Linked DNA regions of Promicromonospora sukumoe. The protein of the gene in region 1 interacts with the protein of each later gene in a pairwise test. Links are inferred from orthologs where the notes say so. Each region holds a gene or a part of one and is shown on either strand. Other genes may lie near its edges.

Region 1 (7,226 bases):
CGGCCGGGGACCGGCGGGGTGCGATCGGTCCAGGGCCGGCCGGCGCAGGGTTCCCAGGGCCGGCCGAGCAGCAGCGGGCCGTCGGCCCCGGGCCGGGAGCGCGCGGCCCAGCAGCGTCCGGCGGGGCAGCGCCCGGCCGAGCAGCGTCCGGCGGCCGGCCGTCCCGGTCCTGGCACCGGCACCGCGCCGTCGTCGGGCGGACGCGGCGGCGTGGTCTCGGACCAGCTCGCCGACCGTCTCGCCGAACGCATCGCGATGGCGCGCTACCGCGTGTGGCGCCGGATCGGCTGGACCGTGCTCTCGGTCGCCGTCGCGGCGGGCCTGGTGTGGGCGGCGTTCTTCTCGCCGCTGTTCTCCCTCGACCCGGAGCAGGTGCGGGTCACGGGCCAGGGCACCACGGTCGACGTCGGCGAGGTGCGCGACGCCGTGACCGACGAGGCGGGCATCCCGCTCCCGCGCCTGGACACGGTGGGCCTGCGCGAGGAGATCCTCGCGATGAACGCCGTCAAGAACGTGCGGATCACGCGCGCCTGGCCGGACGGGCTGCGGGTGGAGCTCACGTCGCGCGAGCCGGTCGTCGCCGTGCCGCAGCCGGGTGGGGTGCACGCCCTGATGGACGCCGAGGGCGTGCGCGTCGCGACGGTCGAGGAGGTGCCCGACGGCCTGCCCTCGATCGTCACCTCCCTGTCCGACCCCGGGGCCGGCCGCCGCGCCCTGGACGCGGCCCTCTCGGTGCTCGGCGCGCTGCCGCCCAGGCTCGCCGCCGACATCCGTACGGTGAGCGCGGCGACCCAGGACGACGTGCGGACCACGCTGACCGACGGGCGCGTCATCCGGTGGGGGAACGGCGCGGAGGTGCCGCTCAAGACGAAGGTCGCGCAGACGCTCCTGAAGGCGGAACCGACGGCGACGACGGTCGACGTGTCGTCGCCGGAGCTCCCGGTCACGCACTGAACGGCGGCGAAATCACATCGCTGTGATTTCTCGCGTGCATCGGTGCGCGACACGCGCGACGATGTCTTCGACACACCCCGGCGGCGCACCTACCGTCGAACTCAGCAGCAACCTGACATAACTCTAACCCTCTACCTCAACCTGAGACTTTGGGAGGGACGAGAGTCGGGACTCGGGACCCGAATCGAAAGGCGACGACGTGGCAACTCCGCAGAACTACCTGGCAGTAATCAAGGTGGTCGGTATCGGCGGCGGTGGTGTGAACGCCGTCAACCGCATGATCGAGGTCGGCCTCAAGGGCGTCGAGTTCATCGCGATCAACACCGACGCACAGGCACTCCTCATGTCCGACGCCGACGTCAAGCTCGACGTCGGCCGGGAGCTCACGCGCGGCCTCGGCGCCGGCGCGGACCCCGAGGTCGGCAAGAAGGCCGCCGAGGACCACGCCGAGGAGATCGAGGACGTCCTGCGCGGCGCCGACATGGTCTTCGTCACCGCCGGCGAGGGCGGCGGCACCGGCACCGGCGGCGCTCCCGTCGTGGCGCGCATCGCGCGCTCGCTCGGCGCGCTGACCGTCGGCGTCGTGACGCGCCCGTTCACGTTCGAGGGCCGCCGCCGCGCGGTCCAGGCCGAGAGCGGCATCGAGAACCTCCGCGACGAGGTCGACACGCTGATCGTGATCCCGAACGACCGGCTCCTGTCGATGTCGGACCGCAACGTCTCCGCGATCGCGGCGTTCCACTCGGCCGACCAGGTGCTGCACTCCGGCGTGCAGGGCATCACCGACCTCATCACCACGCCCGGCCTGATCAACCTCGACTTCGCGGACGTGAAGTCCGTGATGCAGGGTGCGGGCTCGGCGCTCATGGGCATCGGCTCCGCGCGCGGCGAGGACCGTGCGGTCCAGGCCGCCGAGCTGGCGATCTCCTCGCCGCTGCTCGAGGCCTCGATCGACGGCGCGCACGGCGTGCTGCTCTCGATCCAGGGTGGCAGCGACCTCGGCCTCTTCGAGGTGCACGAGGCCGCGCGCCTGGTGCAGGAGGCCGCGCACCCGGAGGCGAACATCATCTTCGGTACGGTCATCGACGACGCGCTGGGCGACGAGGTGCGGGTCACCGTCATCGCGGCCGGCTTCGACGGCGGCCTGCCCAAGGAGCGCAAGGACAACCGGGCGCTCGGCCAGGTCGCCGGCGCGGTCGGGGCCGGCTCGCGCAGCCCCGCGACGGCGCCGGTCCCGCTGCCCGACGTGTCGGACGCCGCTCGTCGTGCGCCCGAGTACACCGGGAACGGCATGCCGCCGTCGGTTCCCCCGACGCAGCAGCCGGCCCCCGTGTCCACGCTGCCCCGCGTGATCGACGACGAGGGCTCGGACGACGTGCCGCGCACGCTGGACGAGCCGGCGGTCGTGGTGCAGGGCTCGTTCAACCGGCAGGACGTCAACCGCGAGCAGGGCGAGCGCGTCGAGGTCCCGCCGCTGTACGACGAGAACCCGCGCCGTGCGGCCGAGGACCTGGACGTCCCCGACTTCCTGAAGTGACCGGCCGGGTAACCTCACACCCGTGAGCGAAACCCGGACTCTTGCAGGCGTGCACCCCGTCGACCTGGGCGACGGGGTGCGCGCCTTCTTCACGTCCAGCGCGGGCGGCGTCTCGCCCGCCCCCTGGGCGGCGGACGGCGGCGGCGGTCTCAACCTGGGCCTGAACGTGTCCGACGACGAGGACCGCGTCGCGGTCAACCGCTCCCGTGCCGCCGACCGGCTCGGCGCGCCGGTGGCGTTCGCCACCCAGGTGCACGGCGACGTGGTGCTCGAGCTCGGTCCGGCCGAGCGCGAGGCGTGGGCGGCGGACCGGCCGCCGGCGTCGGCGGGGGAGGGCGACGCGCTCGTCACCGCCGAGCCCGGCCTCGGCCTTGGCGTGCTGGTCGCGGACTGCGTCCCGGTGCTGCTCGCCGACCCGGTGGCGCGCGTCGTCGCCGTCGCGCACGCCGGGCGCAAGGGCGTCCTGGCCGGCGTGGTGCACCGGGCGCTCGACTCGCTCGTCGCCCGGGGTGCGGACACCGTGCGCGTGCGCGCCGCCGTCGGCCCCGCGGTGTGCGGGCGGTGCTACGAGGTGCCCGCCGCGATGCGCGACGAGGTGGCCGCCGCCGTGCCCGAGACCTTCGCGACCACGAGTGAGGGAACGCCGGGCCTCGACCTGCCCGCCGGGGTGGTCGCGCAGCTCGCCTCCCGCGGGGTCGCGGTGACGCGGGTCGAGCGCTGCACGCTCGAGGACAAAGAACTGTTCTCGCACCGGCGGGCGAGCGTGACGGGGGTCACGACGGGCCGCCAGGCCGGTGTCGTGGCGCTTTTCTGACCGTCCGTGGCGGATCTGTGCCACCGTCGCGACACGCCGGTAACAGGGCCCTGACCTGCGAAATCACACGGATGTCGTTTTTAGCGAGCAATCGCTGAACAACTTTGGCAAAGTTGTTCGTGGCACGGCGTGTCGCACTTCCGGGTCGGATTGCGCCGAGCTACTTTTGTCAAGGCGACCTCGACGTGAGGTCAAGGTCGGACCTGTTGTACGGGCCCGCTGGGACACAGACAGAAGGACGCACAGCAGGCGACGAACGGAGAGTGTGCGATGGCCGGAGCGCTTCGCAAGACCATGCTGTATCTGGGCCTCGCCGACGATCAGGGCGAGCAGGAGTACCTCGACGAGTATGACGAGGGCCTGGAGGAGAACGTGGAGGACCACCGACACGCGCAGGTCACGCCGCTGCACCGCGATGGCGTGCCCCACCAGGCGCTCTCCACCGGGGAGCTGCGCCGCATCACGACCGTGCACCCGCGCTCGTACAACGACGCACGGAGCATCGGCGAGGCTTTCCGCGCCGGCACTCCCGTCATCATGAACCTCTCCGACATGGACGACGCCGACGCCAAGCGCCTGGTCGACTTCTCGGCCGGCCTCATCTTCGGTCTGCACGGCTCGATCGAGCGGGTGACCAACAAGGTCTTCCTGCTCTCTCCCGAGCACGTGGAGATCGCCGCCGAGGAGCAGGTCGCCACCGAGAAGCCGAACGGTCGCGGCGGCTTCTACAACCAGAGCTGAGTCCGGCACACACATCGAGCAAGGGTGAGGGGCGGTCGCGGAAGCGGCCGCCCCTCACCCCTGTCCGGGGCGGTTCTCGCGGACTCGCACGGTCCCTTTACCTGCGAGATCACCTGCAACCGGGTCCGGACAGGTTAGGTTGTCCCTTGTGATCTGGGACTTCATCGGCTTCCTGCTGTGGCTCTTCCTGCTGTTCCTCATCGGACGGCTCATCTTCGACTGGGTGCAGTTCTTTGCCCGGGACTGGCGGCCCCGTGGTGTGCTGCTCGTGATCGCCGAGGCGATCTACACGGTCACGGACCCGCCCCTGCGGTTCCTGCGCCGGCTGATCCCGCCCCTGCGGCTGGGTCAGGTGCAGCTCGACCTGGCGTTCATCGTCCTGTTCTTCGGCGTGTCGCTGCTCTCGTCGATCATCGGGCGCCTCTAGGGCGGCCGGGTACGTGGTGAATGTGTGCCGGTTCGCGGCAGACTCACCCGGACGCCCGGTGGCCAAGCGTGCTAAATCATTGACCGGGCCATGGAAATGGCCTGGGGTGACACGGCACACTCTGTGAGGAATTCGTGCCCGGCGGTGCTCCCGGTGTCCCGGGCCGATGTCGTCCGCTACCGTGGGCTTCGGCGAAGGGCGAGCGGCTTGCTAGCGCCGACGTCCGAGTTCAGCGTTCCTACGTTCTAACTTTCGAGGTGACACGATGGCACTGCTTACTGCAGAGGACATCCTCAACAAGAAGTTCTCCGCGACGAAGTTCCGCGAGGGCTACGACGTGGAGGAGGTCGACGACTTCCTCGACGAGGTCGTGCGGACGCTGACCAACGTCCAGGAGGAGAACGAGGGGCTCCGGCAGAAGGTCGCGGCCGCCGAGCGGCGGATCGCCGAGCTGTCGCGCAGCGACGCCGCCGCCCCCGCCCGCGCGCAGGCGGCGCCGGTCGCGGCTCCCGTCATGCCGACCGGTCCAGCCGGCCCCAAGGGCAACGGCCCGGAGCCGGAGTCGGCGACCGGCATGCTCCAGCTGGCCCAGAAGCTGCACGACGACTACGTGCGCTCCGGCCAGGAGGAGGGCGACCGCCTCATCACGGAGGCCAAGACCGAGGGTGCGCGCATCGTGCGCGACGCCGAGGAGACCTCGCACCGCACGCTCTCGCAGCTCGAGCAGGAGCGTTCGCTCCTGGAGCGCAAGATCGACGAGCTGCGCCTGTTCGAGCGGGACTACCGCACGCGCCTGAAGAGCTTCCTGCAGAACCTGCTGGGTGACCTGGACGCCCGCGGCTCGGCGCTGCCGCCGCGGAACAACCAGCAGTCCGGCCGGCCGGTCGAGATGGCCCAGGGGATCTGACAGCAGAGCACCAGACAGCACGCACGGCGACAGGACGCTCCCACCTCACGTCCGGTCGCCGTGCGAGTTGTGCGCCAGGCGCACATCATGGGGGCACGCCACACCGGCGTGCCCCGTTGTGCGTCTGGCCGCTTGTGCTTACGCTTCGTGCACTTGACCACCGGGGGCGACCGTGAAGGGGAACCCATGACCAAGATCACGACTGCGACGCGAGCGGCGATCAAGCAGGAGTTCCCGAACCTGACACGAGACGTGAAGAAGTTTCCCGTCCGTGACGGTGAAGAACCCTGGACCGTCCGCGAGGCGGAGGAGCTGGCCGCACTGCTCCTCGAGGACAAGGAGCGGCTGGAGCGCGAGCTCCTGGTCGCCGACCGTGAGCTGTCCGACCTGCTGCGGAACTCGGGCGACGGGGCCGGCGACGACCAGGCCGACTACGGCTCGAGCGCCCTGGAGCGTGAGCAGGAGCTGACGCTCGTCAACAACATGCGCGACCTCCTGGACCAGACGAACCACGCCCTCGGCCGGATCCGAAAGGGCACCTACGCCACGTGCGAGCTCACGGACCTGCCGATCGGCAAGGCCCGGCTGCAGGCCTTCCCGAGGGCCACGCTCTCCGTCGAGGCGAAGGCGCGCGAAGAGCGCCGCGGGGCCTGAGCGACCGGCGCGACGACGGTGTCGCGCCGGGTCGCGTACCCGATATCAACGCTGTGATGTCTGAGTTACGTGCATACCTGATGCATTGGTATGGAGTTCGCTCCTGGAATGTCGTATTTCACGCACCAGGGGCTCCGTGCATGGGTTCACGTTCCGATTGACAGGGTGAATTTCTCGCCGGATGCTCGTCCAGGTGAATCACACACGTGTGGTTCATCGTTCTTTTGACGGATGCCATTCGAGGGGGAAAACACAATGATCCGAGGATTCCGTGCAACGTGTCGTGCCGGCGCTGCCGTGGCCATGTCGGCCGGGCTCATCGTCGCCGCTGCGACGGGTGCGAGCGCGCTGACCTTCGGCGACGCGCCTGAGGCGCTCGTGGTCAGCCCGTCCGAGGCCAGCGCGGTGCTCGGCGGGGTCGAGGGCGCTGTCGGCGTCGTCGGCGTGGACGGTGCGCTCGACGTGCTCGGCGCGACCCAGAACGCGGAGCTCCCCGAGGGGATCGACGGCGTGATGGTCCCCGAGGACGTCGCCACTGCTGGTGAGGTCGTCGAGATCGGTGGCGACGGCAGCTTCAACGCGCTGAACAACGTGTGCGTCGCCCCCTGGTACTGGGAGGGCCCGGGCAACCTGGACAGCACCGCGAACCTGACCGACTACCAGGCCTGCGGTGAGGGCGACGCCGTCATCGGTGGCGAGGACTCGGTCAACGTCCTGAACAACGTCTGCGTCGCGCCGTGGCACTGGGACGGCCCGCTGAACCTGTTCCAGACCGGTAACGTGACCGGCTACGCCGCTTGCTGACGCACCAGCGTCAATTGACTCCCGCCGTGCGGTGACACGGCGTTGATGTCGCACCAGACGAGGCCCTTTCCCGGGATTCCGGGAAAGGGCCTCGTTGTTCGTTCCGGGGTGGTCCGACATTCCGTGGCTCTTTACCCGTAAGCGCCATTTTCCGGGGATTCGCCATGTGCGGTGGAAATCGCTCGTGGCCCGGTTGCCGGCAGTGTGTCGCCGGGCCTTCCGCGTGACGCCGGGCACCGGGCCCGGCAGGGGCTCCGGGCGTGGGAGACTTTGCCTGATGTCTACTCCCGCTGAACCCTCCGCCGTGGCCGGTGACGAGACGAGTCCCGCAGCCACACCCTCGCCGTCCGGCAGCCGCGTGCTCGTGACCTGGACGCTCGTCCTCGCG
Region 2 (7,116 bases), 250 kb from region 1 along the record:
CAAGGCGCTGCGTGAGCGGACCGGCGCCGGCATGCTCGACGTCAAGAAGGCCCTGGACGCGGCCGACGGTGACGCCGAGAAGGCCATCGAGATCATCCGGACCAAGGGCCTGGCCCGCGCCGCCAAGCGCGAGGGCAACGCCACGTCCGAGGGTCTCGTCGCCGTCAAGGTCGAGGACACCGCGGCCGGCCAGGTCGCCACCATGATCGAGCTGAACGCCGAGACCGACTTCGTCGTCAAGAACGAGAAGTTCATCTCGCTGGCCGACGCCGTCCTGGAGGCCACCGCCGCCGCGGGTGCCGCCGACGAGGTCGCGGCCGCCGCCGCTCCCGCCGGTGAGGGCACCGTCGCCGAGCTCATCGCCGCACAGGGCGCCACGCTGGGCGAGAAGCTCGTCCTGCGCCGCGTCGCGCGCGTCGAGGGCCCGAAGGTCACGACCTACCTGCACAAGACGGCCAAGGACCTGCCGCCGTCGATCGGCGTCCTCGTCGTCACCGACGAGGCCGGCGAGGCCGTCGCCAAGGACATCGCGCAGCACGTCGCCGCGATGGCCCCGAAGTACCTCACGCGTGAGGACGTCCCGGCGGACGTCGTCGAGAAGGAGCGCGAGATCGCTCTGGAGACCTCGAAGAACGAGGGCAAGCCGGAGGCGGCGCTGCCCAAGATCGTCGAGGGTCGCCTGAACGGCTTCTTCAAGGAGGTCGTCCTGATCGACCAGCCGCTGGCGAAGGACCCGAAGACCACGGTGGGCAAGCACGTCGCCTCCGTGAACGGTTCCCTCACCGCGTTCGTGCGTTTCCGCGTCGGTTCCTGACGCAGCTCGTTCGGCCCGGTCCGCGCCTCGGCGCGGGCCGGGCCGACGCATACGCGGCCGGCTCCATGCAATGGGGTCGGACCGCACGCCACGCTCCGTCGGGGCGTGGCACGGCTTCGATACTTTCGGTGTGGCGTAGAGCGGGGCGGGCTCCTCGTCGCACCAGGGGTCTCGAGGTCGGCCCGGAGGCCTCTGCCTGACGCAGAGGTGCGTCGCCCGCGAGTCGGGCGCAGTATTCCGGGAGGGCCGGTGTCCCGGCAGTGACGATCGAAGGGTGACGGACCAGTGAGTGACGAGGCGACCCAGAACTTCGCGGTGGACGAGGAGGGCAAGCCGGCCCGGCGAGTGCTCCTGAAGCTGTCGGGCGAGGCGTTCGGCGGTGGGAGCGTGGGGCTGGACGCCGACGTGGTCCGACGGATCGCCAAGGAGATCGGCGTGGCGGTGCGCGACGGCGTGCAGGTCGCCATCGTCGTCGGCGGCGGGAACTTCTTCCGCGGCGCCGAGCTGAGCGTGGCCGGCATGGACCGCGCCCGCGCCGACTACATGGGCATGCTCGGCACGGTCATGAACTGCCTCGCCCTGCAGGACTTCCTGGAGCAGGCCGGCGTCAAGACGCGCGTCCAGACCGCCATCACGATGGGCCAGGTCGCCGAGCCGTACATCCCGCTGCGCGCCATCCGGCACCTGGAGAAGGGCCGCGTGGTCATCTTCGGCGCGGGCGCCGGCATGCCCTACTTCTCCACCGACACCGTGGCGGTGCAGCGCGCCCTGGAGACGGGCTGCGAGCAGGTCGTCATGGGCAAGAACGGGGTCGACGGCGTGTACGACTCCGACCCGCGCCGCAACCCGGACGCGAAGAAGCTGGACCACCTGACCTACACCGACGCCCTCGTGAACCGCCTCGGCGTCATGGACGACACCGCGCTGGCCATGTGCCGCGACAACGACGTCCAGATGCGTGTCTTCGGCATGGAGGGTGAGGGCAACGTGACCCGTGCGCTCGCCGGCGAGCCGATCGGCACGCTGATCACGACGCGCTGACCCGTGCGGCCCGGCCGGGCCGGGTAACGCGCGAACCTTTCGGTAGCCGGGCAAAGTGTCCGTAGAGTGGCCCCGGCACCACCCGTAGACCAACGACAGGAGCAGTGGTGATCGACGAGACCCTCCTCGAAGCCGAGGAAAAGATGGAGAAGGCGATCGAGGTCGCCAAGGAGGACTTCGCGGGCATCCGCACCGGCCGCGCCAACGCCGGCATGTTCAGCAAGATCACCGTCGACTACTACGGCGCGCCCACGCCGCTGCAGCAGCTCGCGTCCTTCAACATCCCGGACGCGCGGACCGTGCTGGTCGCGCCGTTCGACAAGAGCTCGGTCCCCGCCGTCGAGAAGGCGCTGCGCGACTCGGACCTGGGTGTGAACCCGGCGACGGACGGCAACGCCATCCGCATCGTGCTGCCCTCCCTGACGGAGGAGCGTCGCCGCGACTACGTGAAGCTCGCCAAGTCGAAGGCCGAGGACTCGCGCGTCTCGGTGCGCAACATCCGCCGCAAGGCCAAGGAGACGCTGGACCGCATCGTCAAGGACGGCGAGGCCGGCGAGGACGAGGTCGTGCGCGCGGAGAAGGAGCTGGACAAGATCACCAAGAGCCACGTCGAGATGATCGACCAGCTGCTCGCCGGCAAGGAGAGCGAGCTGCTCGAGGTCTGATGCCCGCACCGCCTCGAGACAGAACAGAGCGAGACAATGCGCACCCCGCCGTGAGCCTCGACCCCGTACCTGCCGCGAAGACGTCGCGCGCGGGCCGTAACCTGCCCGCCGCGATCCTGGTGGGCGTCGGCCTGCTCGGCGTCGTCGGCGCGTCGCTGTACTGGCGACCCGAGCCGTTCGTGCTGCTCGTGATCGTGCTGCTGTGCGCGGGGCTCTGGGAGCTGCGGCAGGCGTTCGCGCGCCGTGACCTGCGGCTGCCCATGGTCCCGCTGTTCGTGGGTGCCGCCGGCATGATCGTGTCCGCGTACCGGGGCGGTCCGGAGGCGCTGTTCGTCGCCTTCGTGCTCACCGTGGCCGCGGCCGTGGTGTGGCGGGCGCTCGACGGCTCCGGCCTCAGCGCGGTGCGGGACTCGGCGGCGGCGGTCTTCGCGGCGTCGTACCTGCCGTTCCTGGCCGGCTTCGTGGTGCTCATGCTCGCCCAGCCCGACGGCGAGATCCGCGTGGCGCTGTTCATCCTCCTGGCGGTCGCCAACGACACCGGCGGCTACATCGCCGGCGTGCTGCTCGGCCGGCACCCGCTGGCGCCGACCGTCAGCCCCAAGAAGTCCTGGGAGGGCCTGGCCGGCTCGATCGTGCTGGCCACGGTGGTGGGCGTGCTCGGCGCGGTCTACGGGCTGGGCGAGAGCCCGATCCTCGGCGTCGCGCTCGGCGTCATGACCGCCGTCACTGCCACGGTCGGCGATCTCGCCGAGTCGCTCCTCAAGCGTGACCTAGAATTGAAGGACATGGGCTCATTGCTCCCGGGGCACGGGGGCGTGCTGGACCGCCTCGACTCGCTGGTCATCACAGCGCCCTTCGTCTATCTCGTGCTCTCGGTGGTTGCCTGATGAAAACTCCCCTTGCCCAGCCTGTCGTGCGTCCTTCGGACGAGACCCCGGCGATCCCGCTCCAGATGGCGCCGAAGCGCCGCGGCAAGCCGCCGAGGCACTTCGCCGACCTCACGCCCGAGGAGCGCGTGGCGTCGGTGGTCGAGGCAGGGGAGCCGGCCTTCCGGGCCAAGCAGCTCGCCACGCACTACTTCACGCACTACACGAGCGACGCCGCGCAGATGACGGACCTCCCGGCGAAGACCCGGGACTCCCTCGCTGAGACGATGTTCCCGCAGCTCATCCGCCCCACGCGCAAGCTCGAGGCCGACGGCGGCACCACGGTCAAGACGCTGTGGCACCTGTTCGACGACGCCAAGGTCGAGTCGGTGCTCATGCGCTACCCGAACCGCACCACGCTCTGCGTGTCCAGCCAGGCCGGCTGCGGCATGGCCTGCCCGTTCTGCGCGACGGGCCAGCTCGGCCTGACCCGCAACCTGTCGACGGCGGAGATCCTGGAGCAGGTCCGCGCCGCGTTCCGCTCGCTGGCCGACGGCGAGATCCCCGGCGGCGTGACCCGGCTGAACAACCTGGTGTTCATGGGCATGGGCGAGCCGCTGGCCAACTACAAGGCGGTCATCGAGACGGTGCGCACGCTCGTGGCGCCGCAGCCCGACGGCCTCGGCATGTCGGCCCGCAACATCACGGTGTCCACGGTGGGCCTGGTCCCGGCCATGCAGAAGCTCACCAAGGAGGGCATCCCGGTGACGCTCGCGCTGTCGCTGCACGCGCCCGACGACGACCTGCGCTCCGAGCTCGTGCCGATCAACACGCGCTGGAACGTCGACGAGACGCTGGACGCCGCGCGGAACTACTTCGAGGTGACCGGGCGCCGCGTGTCCATCGAGTACGCCCTCATCAAGGACATGAACGACCACGGCTGGCGGGCCGACCTGCTGGGCGAGAAGCTCAACTCGCGGGGCAAGGGCTGGGTGCACGTGAACCCCATCCCGCTCAACCCGACGCCGGGCTCCATCTGGACCGCGAGCGACCGGGATGTCGAGGACGAGTTTGTGGCACGATTGCGCGGTCACGGGATCCCGACCACTATCCGTGACACCCGCGGCAGCGACATCGACGGTGCCTGCGGGCAGCTGGCGGCTGAGGAGGACGACGAGTGAGTGGGATGTTCAACAGCGTGCCCGCGATGCGCACCGGGTACGACAAGGACGAGGTCGACGAGTTCTTCGAGCATGCCCGGCAGGCGTACGAGGGACGCACGGCGGACCGGCTGACGAGTGCCGACATCCAGGCCTCGACCTTCGACCTGACCCGCGGTGGGTACAACACCCACGAGGTCGACGCGGCGCTCGACCGTCTCGAGGCGGCGTTCATCGCGCGGCAGCGTGCGGAGTACGCGGCGGCGCACGGTCAGCAGGCCTGGATGAACGCGCTCGCCGAGCGTGCGCGTTCGCTGTACGGGCGGCTGGGCCGGCCGGACGGCGAGAAGTTCGCGCCCGCCGACCGGGGCTCGCAGGGGTACGACAAGGACGACGTCGACGACCTGTGCGACCGCCTGATCGGCTACTTCGACCGGCAGGAGCCGCTGACGGCCGGAGACATCCGGTCGGCGACGTTCGGCCGGGCCCGTGGGCCGGAGGCCTACGACGAGGCCTCGGTCGACGCGTTCCTGAGCCGTGCGGTGGAGGTACTGCTCGGGGTCGAGTGACTCTTCGCCCCGAGCTGCGGCACAGAGCCCGCGTCCCTCGTCCTCCGACCTGTTCGCAGGTCAGACGGCGACGGCCGCGGGCTCCTGCGCTTCCCGGAGCAGTACCTCGTGCTGGGTCGCCGTCAGGAACCTGCGGATCGAGTCGCGGCTCCGGGTGAGGCAGTCGATGCGTGCCTGGACGCCGACGAGCTCCGTGGCGAGCTGCTCGGCGACCTCGCGCGGGCAGGTCGGGTCCTCGCGGTCCGCGGCGTCCTCGGCGTCGAGGAGGACCTTGACCAGCCGGGTCGGGATGCCGGCCTGGACCAGGCCGGCCACCCGCTCGACCCGCTCGACGTCGGCCTCCGTGTAGGTGCGGTAGCCGTTGTCGGCCCGGTCCGCCGTGAGCAGGTCCTGCTGCTCGTAGTACCTGATCAGACGGGTCGTCACACCCGTCCGCGTCGCCAGCTCACCGATGCGCACGATCCACCTCCGGGCAGGGCCTTGACATTGACACCAGTGTCAAACTTTAGCGTGGTCGGCATGGACACGACAGGCGCTTCCTCGGCCGCCCCGACCAGCACGGACACCTCTCCGGAGGGTCCCGTCCGCCCCGCAGCAGGGTCCGGGCCACACCCCGCGGCACGGCCCGACGGCGTCCTGCCGTGGCCCTCCCTCCTGGTGCTGGGCGCCGGGACGCTCTTCATGGTCACCGCCGAGATGCTGCCCACGGCGGTGCTCCAGCAGATGAGCACCGGCCTCGGCGTCGCGGAGTCGAGCACCGGCCTGCTGGTCTCGGCATGGGCCGCCGTCGTCGTGGTGCTGAGCTTCCCGCTGGTGCGGCTGACGCGCCGGTGGGACCGTCGCGCGGTGATCGCCGGGGGCCTCGCCGTCCTCGCGCTGTCGTCCGCGCTCACGGCCGTCGCCCCGACGTTCCAGGTGGCGGTCGGCGCCCGGGTGCTCGGGGCGGCCGCCGTCGGCCTGCTGTGGGCCACGACCAACGCGCACGTCGCCGACCTGGTGCCCGACCGGCTGCTGGGCCGCGCGATCGCCGTCGTGCTCGGCGGGGCGACCCTCGGCATGGTGGTGGGCACGCCCCTGGCCCGCCTCGTGGCCGACGCCGCCGGCTGGCGGGCCGCGTTCTGGGCCCTCGCGGCCCTCAGCCTGCTGGCCGCCGGCGCGGTCCGGCTGGTCGTGGCCCGGGCGGCGGTGGCTGACGGCGACGCTTCCGTCGGGGCTGGGAACGCCGGCGAGGTCGCGGCGCGGCGGGGGACCGGTCGCCTCCTGACCGTGACGGGCCTGGTCGCGCTGGTGCTGGTGGGTCACTACGGCGCCTACACGTACATCACCCGGCTCGCGGAGGCGCCCGCCGAGGCGCTGCCGGGCGGGATGAGCAGCCTGCTCCTCGCGTTCGGGCTCGCGTCGGCGGTCGGCGTCGTGCTGGCGGGCCGGCTCGGCGACCGCAGCGGCCCGGCGCTCGTGGTGAGCGTGGCCGCGACCGCGCTCGCCGTGCTCGGGCTCACCGTGGTCGACGCCGGCCCGGTGGTCGGTCTCGCCGTCGTCGTGGTGTGGGGCATCGTGTCGGGCGGCATGCCGCCCTTCGCGCAGACACTGATCCTGCGCCTGGCCGGGCCCGAGCGCCGCTCGTTCGCCGGCGCGCTGATCCCGGTGCTGTTCAACGGCGGGATCGCCGTCGGGGCCGCGCTCGCGTCGCTCGTGGTCGCGGGGCCGGGTGTGGCGGCCCTGCCCCTGCTGGCCGGGCCGGTGGTCGGCGTCGCCGCGGTGGGCCTGGCCGTGGCGGTCCGCCGAGCCTGAGCTACCGCCGTGTCAGACCTACAGGTCCCTCGGGTGACCTGTACGTCTGACACGTGCGGGCGGGTCAGCAGGTGGGGGCGACCGGGCCGCTCGACCCGGTGTTCACGTAGGCGTCCGAGATCCAGTTGCCCGGCCCGATCCGGTTCCACACGTTCGTGGTGCCGTAGTACCCGTCCACGGTGGTGCCGGTCGTGGTGCACTCGATCAGGA

Evidence for each region.
Region 2: the proteins of ftsZ (region 1) and rlmN interact in binary tests that used the Escherichia coli proteins (3 or more experiments, as listed by UniProt). The link is inferred for Promicromonospora sukumoe from one-to-one orthologs.

Annotation. Positions count from the first base shown.
Region 1 is NZ_JACGWV010000001.1:1,119,859-1,127,084, forward strand. What follows is about bases 336-3,322. They hold ftsZ (cell division protein FtsZ), read left to right. Parts: upstream 336-1,153; coding sequence 1,154-2,491; downstream 2,492-3,322. Other genes in these bases: FHX71_RS04925 (cell division protein FtsQ/DivIB), read left to right, coding at 336-954; pgeF (peptidoglycan editing factor PgeF), read left to right, coding at 2,514-3,305. Outside these bases: more of FHX71_RS04925, read left to right, coding at 1-335; FHX71_RS04940 (cell division protein SepF), read left to right, coding at 3,576-4,046; FHX71_RS04945 (YggT family protein), read left to right, coding at 4,195-4,473; FHX71_RS04950 (DivIVA domain-containing protein), read left to right, coding at 4,739-5,380; FHX71_RS04955 (TraR/DksA family transcriptional regulator), read left to right, coding at 5,567-6,034; FHX71_RS04960 (hypothetical protein), read left to right, coding at 6,332-6,838; FHX71_RS04965 (signal peptidase II), read left to right, coding at 7,116-7,226. UniProt on the Escherichia coli protein: Essential cell division protein that forms a contractile ring structure (Z ring) at the future cell division site. The regulation of the ring assembly controls the timing and the location of cell division.
Region 2 is NZ_JACGWV010000001.1:872,330-879,445, forward strand. The notes cover bases 2,495-5,486. They hold rlmN (dual-specificity RNA methyltransferase RlmN), read left to right. Parts: upstream 2,495-3,406; coding sequence 3,407-4,567; downstream 4,568-5,486. Other genes in these bases: frr (ribosome recycling factor), read left to right, coding at 2,495-2,520; FHX71_RS03920 (phosphatidate cytidylyltransferase), read left to right, coding at 2,571-3,407; FHX71_RS03930 (DivIVA domain-containing protein), read left to right, coding at 4,573-5,115; FHX71_RS03935 (MerR family transcriptional regulator), read right to left, coding at 5,176-5,486. Also shown: tsf (translation elongation factor Ts), read left to right, coding at 1-814; pyrH (UMP kinase), read left to right, coding at 1,100-1,855; more of frr, read left to right, coding at 1,963-2,494; more of FHX71_RS03935, read right to left, coding at 5,487-5,574; FHX71_RS03940 (MFS transporter), read left to right, coding at 5,635-6,906; FHX71_RS03945 (DUF8814 domain-containing protein), read right to left, coding at 6,971-7,116.